Regions from separate parts of the Microbispora sp. H10885 genome, predicted to be linked through region 2. Evidence: predicted binding sites of a transcription regulator. Region 2 holds the regulator's gene; the other holds the start of a gene.

Region 1 (7,012 bases), on a different contig from region 2:
GGATCGCCTCCGCGACGGCGAGCCGGGTGACCCGGTCGCCATGGGCTGCGGCGAGCGCGTACCCGACGATCATGCCGAGGTCGTGGCCGGCCACGGCGAAGCGCTCATGGCCGAGGCCGGTCATCAGGGCGGCCATGTCCCCGGCGAGGGTGGCCGTGTCGTAGCCGGTGGCGGGCTTGTCGCTGGCTCCGACCCCGCGTACGTCGGCGGCGACGACCGTGAAGTGCTCGGCGAGGGCGGGCATCACCAGGCGCCAGCCGTACCAGAACTGCGGCCACGCGGGGAGCAGCAGCAGCGCCGGGCCGTTCCCGCCGGTCACGGCGTGCAGGGCGAGCCCGTCCACGTCGACGGTACGGCTGGTGAAGGTGCCGGTGAAGCCGTCCGGCAGGTGCGGAACATCGGACACGGTGAAAGGCACAGAGATCTCCCAGGGGGAATGGTCGCAAAAGCGGATGACTCATCCGTTTCACTGTACACAATCCGGATGAGTCATCCGGTTATGCTTGGGGGCATGTCCACCGCCCCGCTCCGCAAGGACGCCGCCCGCAACTGGCAACGCATCGTCGAGGTGGGCCGCCGGCTCGTGGACGAGGGAACGCCGATCCAGCTCAACGACGTGGCGCGGGCCGCCTCGGTCGGGGTGGCCACGGTCTACCGGCACTTCCCCACACCGGAGGCGCTGCTCGAAACCGTCGCCACCCCCGGGCTCGAAGCCCTGGCCGCGCACGCCGAGCGGGCGCTCTCCGGCGGCGACCCCTGGGCGGCGCTGCGCGACTTCCTGTTCGCGGCCGCCGACGCCCAGATCACCGACGCGTCGATCTCCCCGGTGTTCGCCGCGCCGGTGAACGTCCTCCCGCATGTCGGCGACCTGAAGGAACGGCTCGCCGTACTGTTCGGGAGGCTTCTCGAAAGGGCACACGCGGCCGGCGTGATCGACCCGGGCGTGACCCAGGCCGACGTGCTGCCGCTGATGTGCGGGGTGGCCTTCGCGGCGACCGTCCACCCGGCCACCGGCACCGAGGACCGCGCGGCGACGGCCCGCCGCTACCTCACCTTCCTCCTCGAAGGTCTCCGCACCCGCGCATGATCAGCCCTGTCCAGATCATCCGAGGAGGAGCAGGGGGCCGACGCGCCCGGTGTCTTCCACGGGGATCTGGCAGAGGAACGGGTTTACGACGAGGCGCGGTGGCGCACGTGGACCGAGGACGGTGTCAAGGTGGCCGCGTTCGACGCCGGCGTGCCGGTCGGTGTCGCCGCGGGACGTACCCCGACAGAACGGACCGGGGCCGTGGAACTCTTCGGCATGTGGGTGCGTCCCGAGGCCAGAGGCGGCCGGATCGCCGAGCGCCTCGCACTGGAAGTGGTCGCCTGGGCCCGGGAGGCAGGGCGCTCCCAGGTGGAGCTGTGGGTCGTCTGCGGCAACGATTCCGCCGAACGGGTGTGCCGGCGGCTCGGATTCGAGCGCACGGGCGCGTACGAAGTCCATCCGCACGACCCGGACCTGCGCAAGTACGTCATGACCAGAGGAACCGGCGAACGGTAAAGCCTGATCCGACCCGTGGCACGCATGGGACGGTGGCGACGTCGGCAATGCTGCCTTTGGCGTGTCGTGAGGCGATCATCATGAGCAAGCAGACCGCGATCGGAACGAAGGTCCAGCCGCGCTTCCAGTGCCGCTTGGCGCCCTCCTATTCCGAGCGGGCCGCACGCCGGAGGCGACGCGATGAATTATCAGAAGAATCCGTACAAGTGATCCGTCGAGCCGGTGAGGCTGGGTCGGGCGTACTGATTCCTGGAAAGGCCGACTCCGGTGGCTCGTGAAGCCAGGGCGAGGGCGCTTGGGACGAGGTCGCCGCTTGCATCGAAGAGATCGAGTGCGCGCACGTCGTCAAGGAACCGGTCGGGGTCGTCGCCCTCGCGGAAGCGGTAACTGAAAAGACTGAAGGTGGTGATCAGCCTGTTGTTCACCTCGAATGTGAACTCCGCATCCTTGATGTCCACCTGCACGGTGGCCGCCTTCGTGCGCGCTGACAAAGGGTCGTGCTGCCTGCCGTTTCCGGTTGCCCATCCGGTTTCGGCGAGGACGGTGCCTCCCGTGGCCTCGTACGCCGCGATGGTGAACTCGCCGGACGTGTCAGGGGTCACGCCGAACCGTCGCAGGGCCTCATCGGGGGAGAGGCTGGCGACGAAGTTGATACACAAGGTGGTGGTGCCGACTCCGTCGGTCCATCGGTCACGCAACCAGGCGTAGTCGGCTGCGGTCGCACCGCCCATCTTCCCTCCCTTGATCCGACCGGTCGCCGCACTCTAATGGATCTTGCGCGGTGCGGGTGAGGAGCTGAGGTCCGGGCGGTTCAGGCCGTCCGCGGGGCGGCCGCCGGGCCGAAGAGATGGTCGAGGTGGTAGTCGATGATCGCGGCGGCGGCCTCGTGGCTGCGCTGCCGGCTGAGGACGCTGGAGGTCAGGCCGTTGGCGAGCGCCAGAAGGGCGGCGACCTCGGTGCGCGGGTCGCGGTCGGAGGTGATCTCCCCGGCCTGCTGCGCGGTGGTGAGCCGGGTGGTGAGGAAGTCTTCCAGCGCGTTGGGGAGCGTGAGCCCGGCCGCGGCGAGCGCGGGGTCGGTGAGGGCGGCGGTGTAGTAGGCGGTCCAGGCCAGGGAGTCCAGCCGGCTCTGCTCGTCGGAGGGAAGGATCGCGCCGAGGACGGCGGCGAAGAGACCTCGAGTGGACAGCTCGCCCGTGGCGACGGCGGCCCGCTGCCGGACCCGGCGGTCCATGCGGGCGCCCAGTTCGGTGAGGCCGGAGTCGAGCAGGGCCTGCTTGTTCGTGAAGTAGTACTGGACGACGCGTAGCGAGACCCCGGCCTCGGCGGCGATCTCACGCATCGACACGGCCTGCAGGCCGCGGGTGCCGGCGATGCGTAGCAGCGCCTCGGTCAACCGGCGCCGCCGCTCGTCATGGTCCACCTGTTTCGGCATGCCGGTTTCCTAGTCGCGGTCCGTGCTGTGCTTCGGTGGTGAACTCTCGGCCCGGGCTCGGCCGGGGAAGGTGAGGATCCGCTCGACGACCAGGTCCGGAGCCTCGACGGGCAGCGCGTGTCCGGCACCGGGCACGATCTCCACGCGCCAGGACGGCGCGATGCCGGTCAGCCGCGCGGCCACCGCCTCCGCGTCGAGCAGCGCGCTGCGGGCGCCCAGCAGCACCTGCACGGGTACGGACACCTCGCGTATCTGCTCGTCGGTGTAGGCGGGCGGGACGGGCATACGCCGGCGGAAGGACCAGCCGGCCCGCATCAGCTCCACCAGCCCATCCTCGCGCAGCACCCCGTTGTCGACCACGCCGGCCATGCGGTGTCGCAACGTACGAGGAAGCGTGGAGGCGACGGCTCCGGCAAGGGCCCACCGGATGAACCGCCTGGGCAACGGCGCGAAGCCGCCCGGGTCCACCAGCGTCAGCGCGGCCACCCGGCCGCCCCCGCCACGCTGCTGTTCCATCGCGGTCCAGCCGCCGTACGAGGACCCCACCACATGCGCGCGCTCGGCACCGGTCGCGGCCAGGACGTCGGTGAGCCAGCCGCCGACCTCGGCTCCGGTCGTGAGCGGCCGCGTCTGGACCGAGCGGCCGGGCTCGCCGAGCGGATCGACGGCGAGGACCGGGCGCGTGCGCGCCAGCGGCTCCATGTAGCGGTACCAGGCCAGCGCGTTTCCCCCGGCGCCGGCCAGGAGGACCACGGGATCTGCCGTGGTGGGCCCGGCCCGGAGGATCCGCACACGGCCGGCGCGGGTCTCGACGTCGGCGGCGTCCACCGGCGCCGGCCACAACTCGCCGAGCACCCGGTCATAGGCGGCGTGGTACCTGTCACGCGCGGAGTCGCCGGTGAAAGCCGACGGCCGGTCAGGTGTACGCATGGCGTGCCCCGTCCCCTCTGAATGGATACAGTCGTATCCTAACGCCGCGGGACTCGGCAGAACCGGATGCCGGATGGGGGCGTCCTATGGGGTGTGCGGACGCGGATGAGGTGCGTGACGGCGGCGCTGGCCGCGATGGTGCTGGCGGCGTGCGGGTCGACCCTGCCGCGCGATCTCGAGACCTGGAACGAGGCCGACGCCCGGGGCGACACGCCCGCCGAGCGCCCGTCGCCCCCCTGCCTGACCGGTTCGCCGACGCCTCGGTCCGGCCCGGGCGAAGACGGCGGGCGGGCCGGAGAGTGGCGGGGCGCGTACTACGACTACCGCGACCGCCTCATGGGCCTGGCCGTCACCCGGGAGAAGACCGTGTGGGCGGCCGGCACCCGGGTGCCCCACGCCTGTGGGCCCGAGACGAGTGCGCCGCTGCTGCTGCGCGGAGACGGCGGACGGTGGCGGGAGGTCGCGGCTCCGCCGGTGACCGAGCCGCGTGCCGTGGCCGCCGCCTCCGACCGCGACGTGTGGCTGTTCGGGGAGACGACCGCCGCGCGCTGGGACGGGCGGAGGTGGACCACGGCGCCCGGCCCGGGTGGGAAACCGGATCGGGTGCACGCGGCGGCTCCCGGCGACGTGTGGGCGGTCGTGAACGCCAACTTCCTGGACGGAGCCGGGGGAGCCGAGGGGCCCTGGGGCTCCCGAGCCGATCTGCGGCGCTGGGACGGCAGGGCCTGGCGCACGGCACGGCCGCCGCTGGTCGCGAAAGACGTGGACGGCCTGCCCGGCGGTGAGGTCTGGGTGGCCGGTTCGAGCCGCGGCCGGGCGGCCGTCGCCCGGTGGAACGGCTGGTCCTGGAGCACGGTCCCGCTCCCCGCGGTTCCCGCGCTGCACCGGAACCAGCTCTCCGAGCTCGTGGACCTCGCGGTGGACGAGTCGGGCCGGGTGGCGGCCGTCGGCTGGGTCGCGTGGGTCTGCGGCACCGAGGAGGAGGACGTGACCTTCTGCGGCCGCACACTTCTTCTCCGGCGGGAGAACGGACGGTGGGGCTACAGCCTGGTCCCCGAGCCCGAGCTCGACCCCCACCTGCGGCTGGAGGCCGACGGCCGGGGCGGGTTCTGGCTGTTCTACGCGAAGAACGAGTGGAACACGGCGGTCGGTCACCTGTCGGGCGGCGAGTGGACGCACGGGACGTTTCCGGCAGGTCCGCTCGGGCACACCGGGGTGGGGTCCGTCGTCAGGGAGCCGGGGACGGCCCGCGTCTGGGCGGTGGCGGCGGACGGCACCGAGCGTGAGGAGCCGCCGTACCGGGGGAGCGGGATCTGGGTGGCCGGATGACCGGCCGGTGACCGCTGCTCGGGCGTGAGACGCGGGTGTGGCGAACACCTCCCGAAACGGACAGCCGAAGGCGCCGCGTCGACTTGCGCTCGGCCCTCTGTGAACGTATGTTCGAAGTAGCGGCGATTCTGCCCGAATCATCCGCCCGTCTTCCCCCGGGTGGCCACGAAGCCACAGGGAGAAGGAGTCTTGAGCAGACTTTACGGCGATCCGATCGAGGTGTGGGTGCGGGACGGGCAGCCTGTGCAGTTCGTCTGGCGTGACCGGCTCTACACCGTCCGCGAAATCCAGGATCACTGGGTGGTCGCCCGTGAATGGTGGAAGACCTCGGACGCCGATCCCGGGGAGCGGCGCTTCTGGCGGGTGGGGGCGGCGGCCGGCAGGGAGGTGGGGACCTATGAGCTGCGCTTCGACACCGCGAGCGACGGCTGGCTCCTCCTGAGGGCCTGGGACTGATGGGCCTGGGATCGATGGGAACGCTCCAGGAGCGGCCCTTCGCTCACCTGCACGTGGCGTCGGCCTTCTCCCTGAGGTACGGCACCGCGTTCCCGGACGCCCTCGTCCGGCGGGCCGCCGAGCAGGGCACGGACACGCTGGCGCTGACCGACCGAGACGGCCTCTACGGCGCGATCAAGCACGTCAGGGCGTGTCACGAGCGGGGCGTCCGCCCGATCGCCGGAGTGGACCTCGCTCTCGGCGCGGGCCCGCCGGCGGCGGGCGGCTCCGCCCCGCCCGCCGCCGAAGGCCCGTTCGCGGCCGAAGGGTCGTTCCCGGGCGGAGGGTCGTTCCCAAGTGAAGGGCTGTTCCCGGCGCCGGGCCGGCGGGCCGTACGGAGGACACCGGGCGAGCCGGCGCGGGTCGTCGTGCTCGCGCGCACCGACGGCTGGGCCTCGCTGTGCCGTCTCGTCACCACCGCGCACGGGGCGGGGGAGCGCGGCGAGCCGTACGTCACGCCGGGGATGATCGCCGAGCACGCGACCGGCCCGGACGGCGGGCCGCGCCTGACCGTGCTGCTCGGGCCCCGCTCCGGCTTCGGCCGCGCGGTGGCCGAACGGCGCGACGACCAGGCCCGCGCCCTGCTGACCGCCTGGCGCGCGGTGCTCCCCGATCTGGTCGTCGAGGTCTCCGACCTGTACGGCTACCGCGACGCGAACGTCGCCGCCCGCATGATCGGGCTGGCCGACTCGATGGGCGTGCCGGTCGTGCTGACCAACGCGGTCCGCTACCTGGACGCCGCCGATCACCAGGTCGGCAACGTGCTCGACGCGGCGCGCAAGCTCGTGTCCCTCGACGGGCGGCACATCGACGACCCCACGGCCCATGCGTACCTGAAGGACGGCGCGGAGATGGCGCGGGTGGCCGCGCGGATCTGCGGCGGCGACCCCGGCCGGGCCGGGCGGCTGCTGGCCGAGACGCGACGGGTGGCCGAGCGGTGCGTGCTCGACCCCGTCGAGATCGTGCCCATGCTCGAACCCGAACGGCCCCGGCTGCACCTGCCGGAGGTCGGCGAGGACCCGGTCCCCCTGCTGCGCCGCCGGTGCGAGGAGGGGCTGGCCCGGCGGGGCCTGGACCGCTCGGCGGAGGCCCGCGACCGCCTGGCGGCCGAGCTGGGGATCATCGAGCGGAAGCGGCTGTCGGGATACTTCACCGCGGTCGTCGGCATCACCGACATGATCCGGGCGATGGGCGTGCGGTGCGCGATCCGCGGTTCGGGGGCCGGCAGCCTGGTCAACTACCTGATCGGCGTCGGCGAGGTGAACCCGCTCGAACACGGCCTG
Region 2 (7,012 bases):
GGCCACGGAAGCACAGTAAAGGAGCGGACATAAGAGGTCACAACGGAACTATCACCATCGGGTATCGCACTCTGACACACGAGGTCAGCCCCGGATGATCGAAACCGCGGCCACATGGGCGACTGCGCTACGCTTGACACGCGTGCCGCCACCCTGCACTGCGTCACCTGCACTGGGCCACCCCGTACTTGGGGCATCCATCTCACAGCTCGGCGCGTGAGAGCGCGCAGGCGAGGGCTGCCCCGATCGTACGACAGGGGTTGCCCGGGCGGGCGTCATCAACCCTGATTCTGCCGCCGGGCGAGGAGTGGAAGTGGACGAGCCGGTGTACGACCCGCAGGCGCTGCAGGCCAAGTGGCTGCCGCGGTGGGAGGAGTCGAACCCCTTCGCGGCGGTCGAGGACCCCGCGGACACCAGGCCGCGCAAGTACATGCTCGACATGTTCCCCTACCCCTCCGGCGACCTCCACATGGGACACGGCGAGGTCTTCGCGATCGGCGACGTCGTCGCGCGGTACTGGTTCCAGAAGGGCTACAACGTCCTGCACCCCATCGGGTGGGACTCCTTCGGCCTGCCCGCCGAGAACGCCGCGATCAAGCGCAACGCCCACCCGGCCGAGTGGACGTACGCGAACATCGAGACGCAGGCGAACTCGTTCAAGCGGTACGCGATCTCCTTCGACTGGTCGCGCCGCCTGCACACCAGCGACCCGGAGTACTACCACTGGAACCAGTGGCTGTTCACCCGCTTCTACGAGCGGGGCCTGGCCTACCGCAAGGGCGGCCTGGTCAACTGGTGCCCGCAGGACCAGACCGTGCTGGCGAACGAGCAGGTCGTGGGGGGCAAGTGCGAGCGTTGCGGAGCCGACGTCGTCCGCCGTGAACTGACGCAGTGGTACTTCAAGATCACTGAGTACGCCGACCGGCTGCTCGACGACATGGCGCGGATCGAGGACGGCTGGCCCGAGCGCATCCTCACCATGCAGCGCAACTGGATCGGCCGCTCCACCGGCGCCGACGTCCGGTTCGAGATCGAGGGCCGCGACGAGCCGGTCACCGTCTACACCACCCGCCCCGACACGCTGTACGGCGCGACGTTCTTCGTCGTCGCGGCGGACGCCCCGCTGGCCGAGGAGATCGTCGCCCCCGAGCAGGCCGAGGCGCTGGCCGCCTACCGCGCCGAGGTCGCCAAGCTCTCCGACATCGAGCGGCTGTCCACCGAGAAGGAGAAGACCGGCGTCTTCCTGGGCACGTACGCGGTCAACCCGGTCAGCGGGGAGCGCATCCCCGTCTGGGCTGCCGACTACGTGCTGTCCGACTACGGCCACGGCGCGATCATGGCGGTGCCCGCCCACGACCAGCGCGACCTCGACTTCGCGCGGAAGTTCGGCCTGCCGGTGAAGGTCGTCGTGCACACCGGCCTGGCCGACCCGGGCGAGACCGGCGTCGCCACCCCCGGCGAGGGCACGCTGGTCAACTCCGGCCCGCTCGACGGGCTGACGAAGGCCGAGGCGATCCAGAAGATCATCGAGGTCCTGGAGGAGCGCGGCACCGGCAGGGCCACGGTCAACTACCGCCTGCGCGACTGGCTGCTGTCGCGGCAGCGGTTCTGGGGCACACCGATCCCGATCATCCACTGCATGGACTGCGGCGAGGTCCCGGTGCCGGACGACCAGCTGCCGGTCAGGCTGCCCGACCTGCGTGGCGCGGACCTCCAGCCGAAGGGCGTCTCGCCGCTGGCCGCCGCCACGGACTGGGTCAACGTCTCCTGCCCCAAGTGCGGGGGTCCCGCCCAGCGGGACACCGACACGATGGACACCTTCGTCGACTCGTCGTGGTACTTCCTGCGCTACTGCGACCCGGGTTACACCGACGGCCCGTTCGACGTGGAGAGGGTCCGCGAGTGGGGCCCGATCGACCAGTACGTCGGCGGCGTCGAGCACGCCGTGCTCCACCTGCTGTACGCGCGGTTCTTCACCAAGGTCCTGCACGACATGGGCCTGGTCGGCTTCACCGAGCCCTTCGAGCGCCTGCTCAACCAGGGCCAGGTCATCAACCAGGGCAAGGCGATGTCCAAGACGCTGGGCAACGGCGTCGACCTCGGCCAGCAGATCGACAACTACGGCGTGGACGCCGTCCGGCTGACGATGATCTTCGCCGGGCCGCCGGAGGACGACATCGACTGGGCCGACGTCTCACCGGCCGCGTCGCAGAAGTTCCTGGCCCGCGCGTTCCGCGTGATGGCCGAGGCCGGAGCGGCGTCCGCCCCGGGGGCCGACGTCTCCGGCGGCGACGTCGAACTGCGCAAGGTCACCCACCGGACCATCGACGAGGTCACCCGGCTCGTCGACGGCTACCGGTTCAACGTCGCGGTGGCCCGCATGATGGAGCTGACCTCCGCCGCGCGCAAGGCGATCGACGCCGGTCCCGGCGCCGCCGACCCCGCCGTCCGCGAGGCCGCCGAGACCCTGGCGGTCATGCTGTCGCTGGTCGCGCCGTACGTCGCGGAGGAGGGCTGGGAGCGGCTCGGTCACGCGCCGTCGGTCGCGAAGGCGGGCTGGCCGCAGGCCGACCCGGCGCTGCTGGTGCAGGAGTCGGTCACGGCCGTGGTCCAGGTAGCGGGCAAGGTCCGCGACCGGCTGGAGGTGTCCCCGGACATCTCCGAGGCCGACCTGGAGGCGCTGGCCCTGGCGTCGGAAAAGGTCAGGCCGTACCTGGACGGCACGCCGCGCAAGGTCATCGTACGGGCGCCGAAGCTCGTCAACATCGTCCCGTGATCGGGCGTTGACGATCGGGCAGCTGTCCGGACAAAATTACGCCCGAGCCACAAAACCAGTCATATAGATGAGGCGTGCGGTCAGGGCATGCCGCGACCACCACCGCTCCGGCGGTGGTCTGGGGTGCGCGCCTGACCGTACGGCTCACCGGTGGCGTGCGCCCCTCGTGGGAGGCACGTCTTGTACAGACGCATTCTCGGCGGGCTGGCGACCGCCGTCGCGATGGCGGCGACCGTGCTCGTCGCCACCGGTTCACCGGCGAACGCGGCCGGCACGGGCACCGGCTACCTGCACACCAGCGGGAACAAGATCGTCGACAGCACCGGCGCCACCGTCCGGCTGACCGGCATCAACTGGTTCGGCATGGAGACCGACAACAAGACCTTCCACGGGCTGTGGGCCAGCAACCCGTGGAGGAGCCAGCTCGACCTCATGGCGAACCTGGGCTACAACACGATCCGGGTGCCGTTCTCCGACGACGCGCTGAAGCCGGGCGCGCAGGCGACGAGCGTCAACACCGCATCCAACCCCGATCTCATCGGCCTGTCGCCGCTGCAGATCCTCGACAAGGTCGTGGACTACGCGGGCCAGAAGGGCATGCGGATCATCCTCGACCGGCACCGGCCGACCAGCGCGGGCCAGACGGCGCTGTGGTACACCTCCGGCGTCCCCGAGTCGACCTGGATCGCCGACTGGAAGTCGCTGGCCCAGCACTACGCCGGCAACACCACGGTCATCGGGGCCGACCTGCACAACGAGCCGCACGCCGACGGCACCAACCCGAACGCGACCGGCTCCTGCTGGGGCTGCGGCGACCAGGCGCGCGACTGGCGGCTCGCGGCCGAGCGGGCGGGCAACGCGATCCTGTCCGTGCAGCCCAACTGGCTGATCTTCGTCGAGGGCGTGAGCTGTCCGAGCGGCGGCCTGTCCAACATCTGGGACAACGACACCAGCAACGACGAGGACTGCGGCTGGTGGGGCGGCAACCTCACCAAGGCCGGGCAGTTCCCCGTCCGGCTGAACGTGGCGAACCGGCTCGTCTACTCGCCGCACGAGTACGCCACGTCGGTCTACCACCAGCCGTGGTTCGACGACCCGACGTACCCGGCGAACATGCCGGCCATCTGGGACAAGTACTTCGGCTACCTGTACAAGCAGAACATCGCGCCGATCATGGTGGGCGAGTTCGGCACCACGCTGGCCAGCAACACCGACAAGATCTGGCTCCAGGAGCTCATGAAGTACCTGGGCACCGGGGTGAACGGCATGTCGTTCACCTACTGGTCGTGGAACCCCAACTCGGGTGACACGGGCGGCATTTTGAAGGACGACTGGGCGACGGTCGACCAGGCCAAGCAGAGCATCATCTCGCCGTACCTGATCCCGCCGGTGGGCGGCAGGCCGCAGTCGCCTTCGGCGTCCCCGTCCTCCTCGCCCTCGACCTCTCCCTCATCCTCTCCCTCGGCGTCACCGTCGGTGTCCCCGTCGGCCTCGCCGTCCACGTCCCCCAGCGGGAACGGGGGCAAGTCCTGCACCGCCACCTACAAGGTCGTCAACCAGTACAGCGGCGGCTTCCAGGGTGAGGTCACGGTGAAGGCGGGCAGCTCCGCCATCTCCGGCTGGACCGTGAAGTGGGCCTTCCCGAACGGGCAGACCATCAGCCAGCTCTGGAACGGCTCGCTCAGCGCCAGCGGGTCCAACGTCACGGTGACGAACATGTCCTACAACGGCGCGCTCGGCGCCGGGGCGTCCACGGCGTTCGGGTTCAACGCGAGCTGGTCCGGCACCAACGGCGTGCCGTCGCAGGTCACCTGCGCGGCGAGCTGAGCGGGCGGATCACTTCAGCGCGGCGGCGATCCTGGCCAGGATCTCCTCCAGGATCGGCGCCGACGTCGCGAAGTTGAGGCGGGCGAACGTGTCCCCGCCTCCGTAGTTGGGGCCCGGGTTGAGCTTGACCCGGGCCTCCCGCTCGACGAAGGAGGCGGCGTCGGGGATGCCGAAGTCGAGCCACGCGAGATAGGTGGCCTCGGGCATGCGGTACCCCACCCCGGACGGGAGCCGCTCGGCGACGAGCCGGCGGTTGCGGTCCAGGATCGCCAGCACCTCCTCCAGCCACGCGTGGCCGTGCCGCCACGCGGCCACCGTGGCCTCCACGCCGAGGACGCTCGGCGCGCCGTAGATGTGGGCGGGCTGGCGGCCGATCGCGTCCCTGACGTCCCTGGCGCCCAGATGGGCCACCGAGCAGTGCAGCCCGCCCATGTTGAACGCCTTGCTGGCGGAGGTCAGCGTGACCGTGCGCTCCGGGAGGATCGTGGCGAACGGGATGTGCCGGGCCGGGGCGTACGTCAGGTCGGCGTGGATCTCGTCGGCGATCACCAGCGTGCCGTACCGGTCGGCGTACGTGGCGACCGCCTCCAGCTCCTCCCGGGTGAACGACCGGCCCGACGGGTTCTGCGGGTTCACCAGCAGGAGCACCCGTACGGGCTCATCGGGGACCTCGAACCGGCCCTCGGCCGTAAGCGGCATCGGCACCAGGCGGCGGCCCATCCCCGTGATGGTGACGAGGAAGGGGTCGTAGGCCGGGACGTGCAGCGCCACCGCGTCGCCGGGCTCGGTCATGAGGTGCAGCAGCACCTGGAGGGCCTGGTTGAGGTCGGTGTAGGACCGCACGTGCCCGGGATCGGCGCGCCAGCCGTACCTCGCCTCCATCCGCTCGGCGAACGCCTCCGCCAGCGGCCCGGCGGCCGGCTGGTCCAGCCACTCGGGATAGCCGAGATCCGTGGCCGCGCGTCGCGCGACGGCCTCCCGGACCGCGTCGGGCACCGGGAAGTCCATGTCGGCGACCCAGGCGGGGATGACATCGGGCGCGGCCAGGGCCCACTTGATCCCGTCACGGGCGCGGGCGGCCTCCAGGGAGAGCGAGTCGAGTTTCACGGGACTCACCCTAATCGCCGGATATCGGTCATCCGGGAAGCAGCCATACCGGCGTCCCGCGGCGGGACGCCGGTACGGGCGTGACTACAGCCGCGTGACTACAGCTTGCGCAGGACGGCCGTGACCTTGCCGAGCACGGTGGCCTCGTCACCGGGGATCGGCTCGTAGTTCGGGTTGTGCGGCACCAGCCACACGTGCCCGTCCTTGCGCTTGAACGTCTTCACGGTGGCCTCGCCGTCGATCATCGCCGCGACGATGTCGCCGTTGTCGGCCACCGGCTGCTGCCGCACCACGACCCAGTCGCCGTCCGCGATGGCGGCCTCGATCATCGAGTCGCCGGAGACCTGGAGCAGGAACAGCGTGCCCTCGCCGACAAGCTGCTTGGGGAGCGCGAACACGTCCTCGATGCTCTGCTCGGCGAGGATGGGGCCACCGGCGGCGATGCGGCCGACCAGCGGCACGTACGCCGCGGTGGGCCGGTTGAAGCCGCTCTCCTCCTCGGCGGCGTCCGGGTCCACCCACAGGACCGGCTCACCGGGGAGCCTGACCTCCAGCGCCCGGGGGCGGTGCGGGTCCCGGCGGAGGTAGCCCTTACGCTGGAGCGCCGTGAGCTGGTGCGACACGCTGGAGGTGCTGGTCAGCTGGACAGCCTCCCCGATCTCCCGCATGGACGGCGGATAGCCGCGCTGCTGGACCGAGTCGCGGATCACCTCGAGGATCTTCCGCTGCCTGGGGGTGAGGCCAAGCGAGTCACGCCGACGAACCGCGAGGTCGCCGACGCCATTCGCCTGCTCACTTCGGTCACTCACGATGCCACCTCTCAATCCGTGTTCCTCATGTCGCACAGAGCGACCGTAGCGCGATTCAAGATCAGCGTCAAACAATTGTTCGATATCCAGCGAAATCGCCGATCTCGCCGTTCTCCTCATCGTACGGGAGTTCGATCGATCCCGTGTTCGATTTACCCGATCTTCTCGGCCGGTCGTACGCCCAGCTCAGAAGGAATGGGGAAATCGGGACCCGAAAAAGCCGCACGGCCTATTCCTTCGTGCCCGGGGCAGGGGAGGCGGGTGGGACGGATGGGGCGACACGCCCGCCGAGCAGGAACTTCCCCCGCCACGCCCGGTTCGACTTGCGTTCAAGGACGGGCACTTCTACCGTTGGACCCCAACATCTAGTAGTCACAGCGGTGTAAGTTCACTACACCTTGTGTTCGGGATGGGCGTTCAGGGAGGCGATGAAGTGCACTGTCCGTTCTGTCGCCACCCGGACACACGGGTCGTGGACAGCCGCGCAGCCGAG

The links. The regulator LexA, encoded in region 2, represses DNA repair genes until DNA is damaged. The targets are predictions, from matches to a motif close to TCGAACANNTGTTCGA.
Region 1: HHX37_RS14500 (DUF6504 family protein) is a predicted target of LexA. The motif match lies at 5,334-5,349, and genes of this name have one in related genera.

The regions. Positions count from the first base shown of each region.
Region 1 covers NZ_JABBWY010000005.1:85,562-92,573, reverse strand. The annotation lists gene HHX37_RS14535 (alpha/beta fold hydrolase) at 1-418, opposite strand, end outside; gene HHX37_RS14530 (TetR/AcrR family transcriptional regulator) at 512-1,087, shown strand; gene HHX37_RS14525 (GNAT family N-acetyltransferase) at 1,094-1,543, shown strand; gene HHX37_RS14520 (DUF6461 domain-containing protein) at 1,732-2,274, opposite strand; gene HHX37_RS14515 (TetR/AcrR family transcriptional regulator) at 2,355-2,975, opposite strand; gene HHX37_RS14510 (alpha/beta fold hydrolase) at 2,985-3,905, opposite strand; gene HHX37_RS14505 (hypothetical protein) at 4,020-5,234, shown strand; gene HHX37_RS14500 (DUF6504 family protein) at 5,424-5,690, shown strand; gene HHX37_RS14495 (DNA polymerase III subunit alpha) at 5,705-7,012, shown strand, end outside.
Region 2 covers NZ_JABBWY010000013.1:90,541-97,552, forward strand. The annotation lists gene leuS (leucine--tRNA ligase) at 314-2,776, shown strand; gene HHX37_RS37300 (cellulase family glycosylhydrolase) at 2,957-4,603, shown strand; gene HHX37_RS30495 (MalY/PatB family protein) at 4,613-5,710, opposite strand; gene lexA (transcriptional repressor LexA) at 5,809-6,522, opposite strand; gene nrdR (transcriptional regulator NrdR) at 6,953-7,012, shown strand, end outside.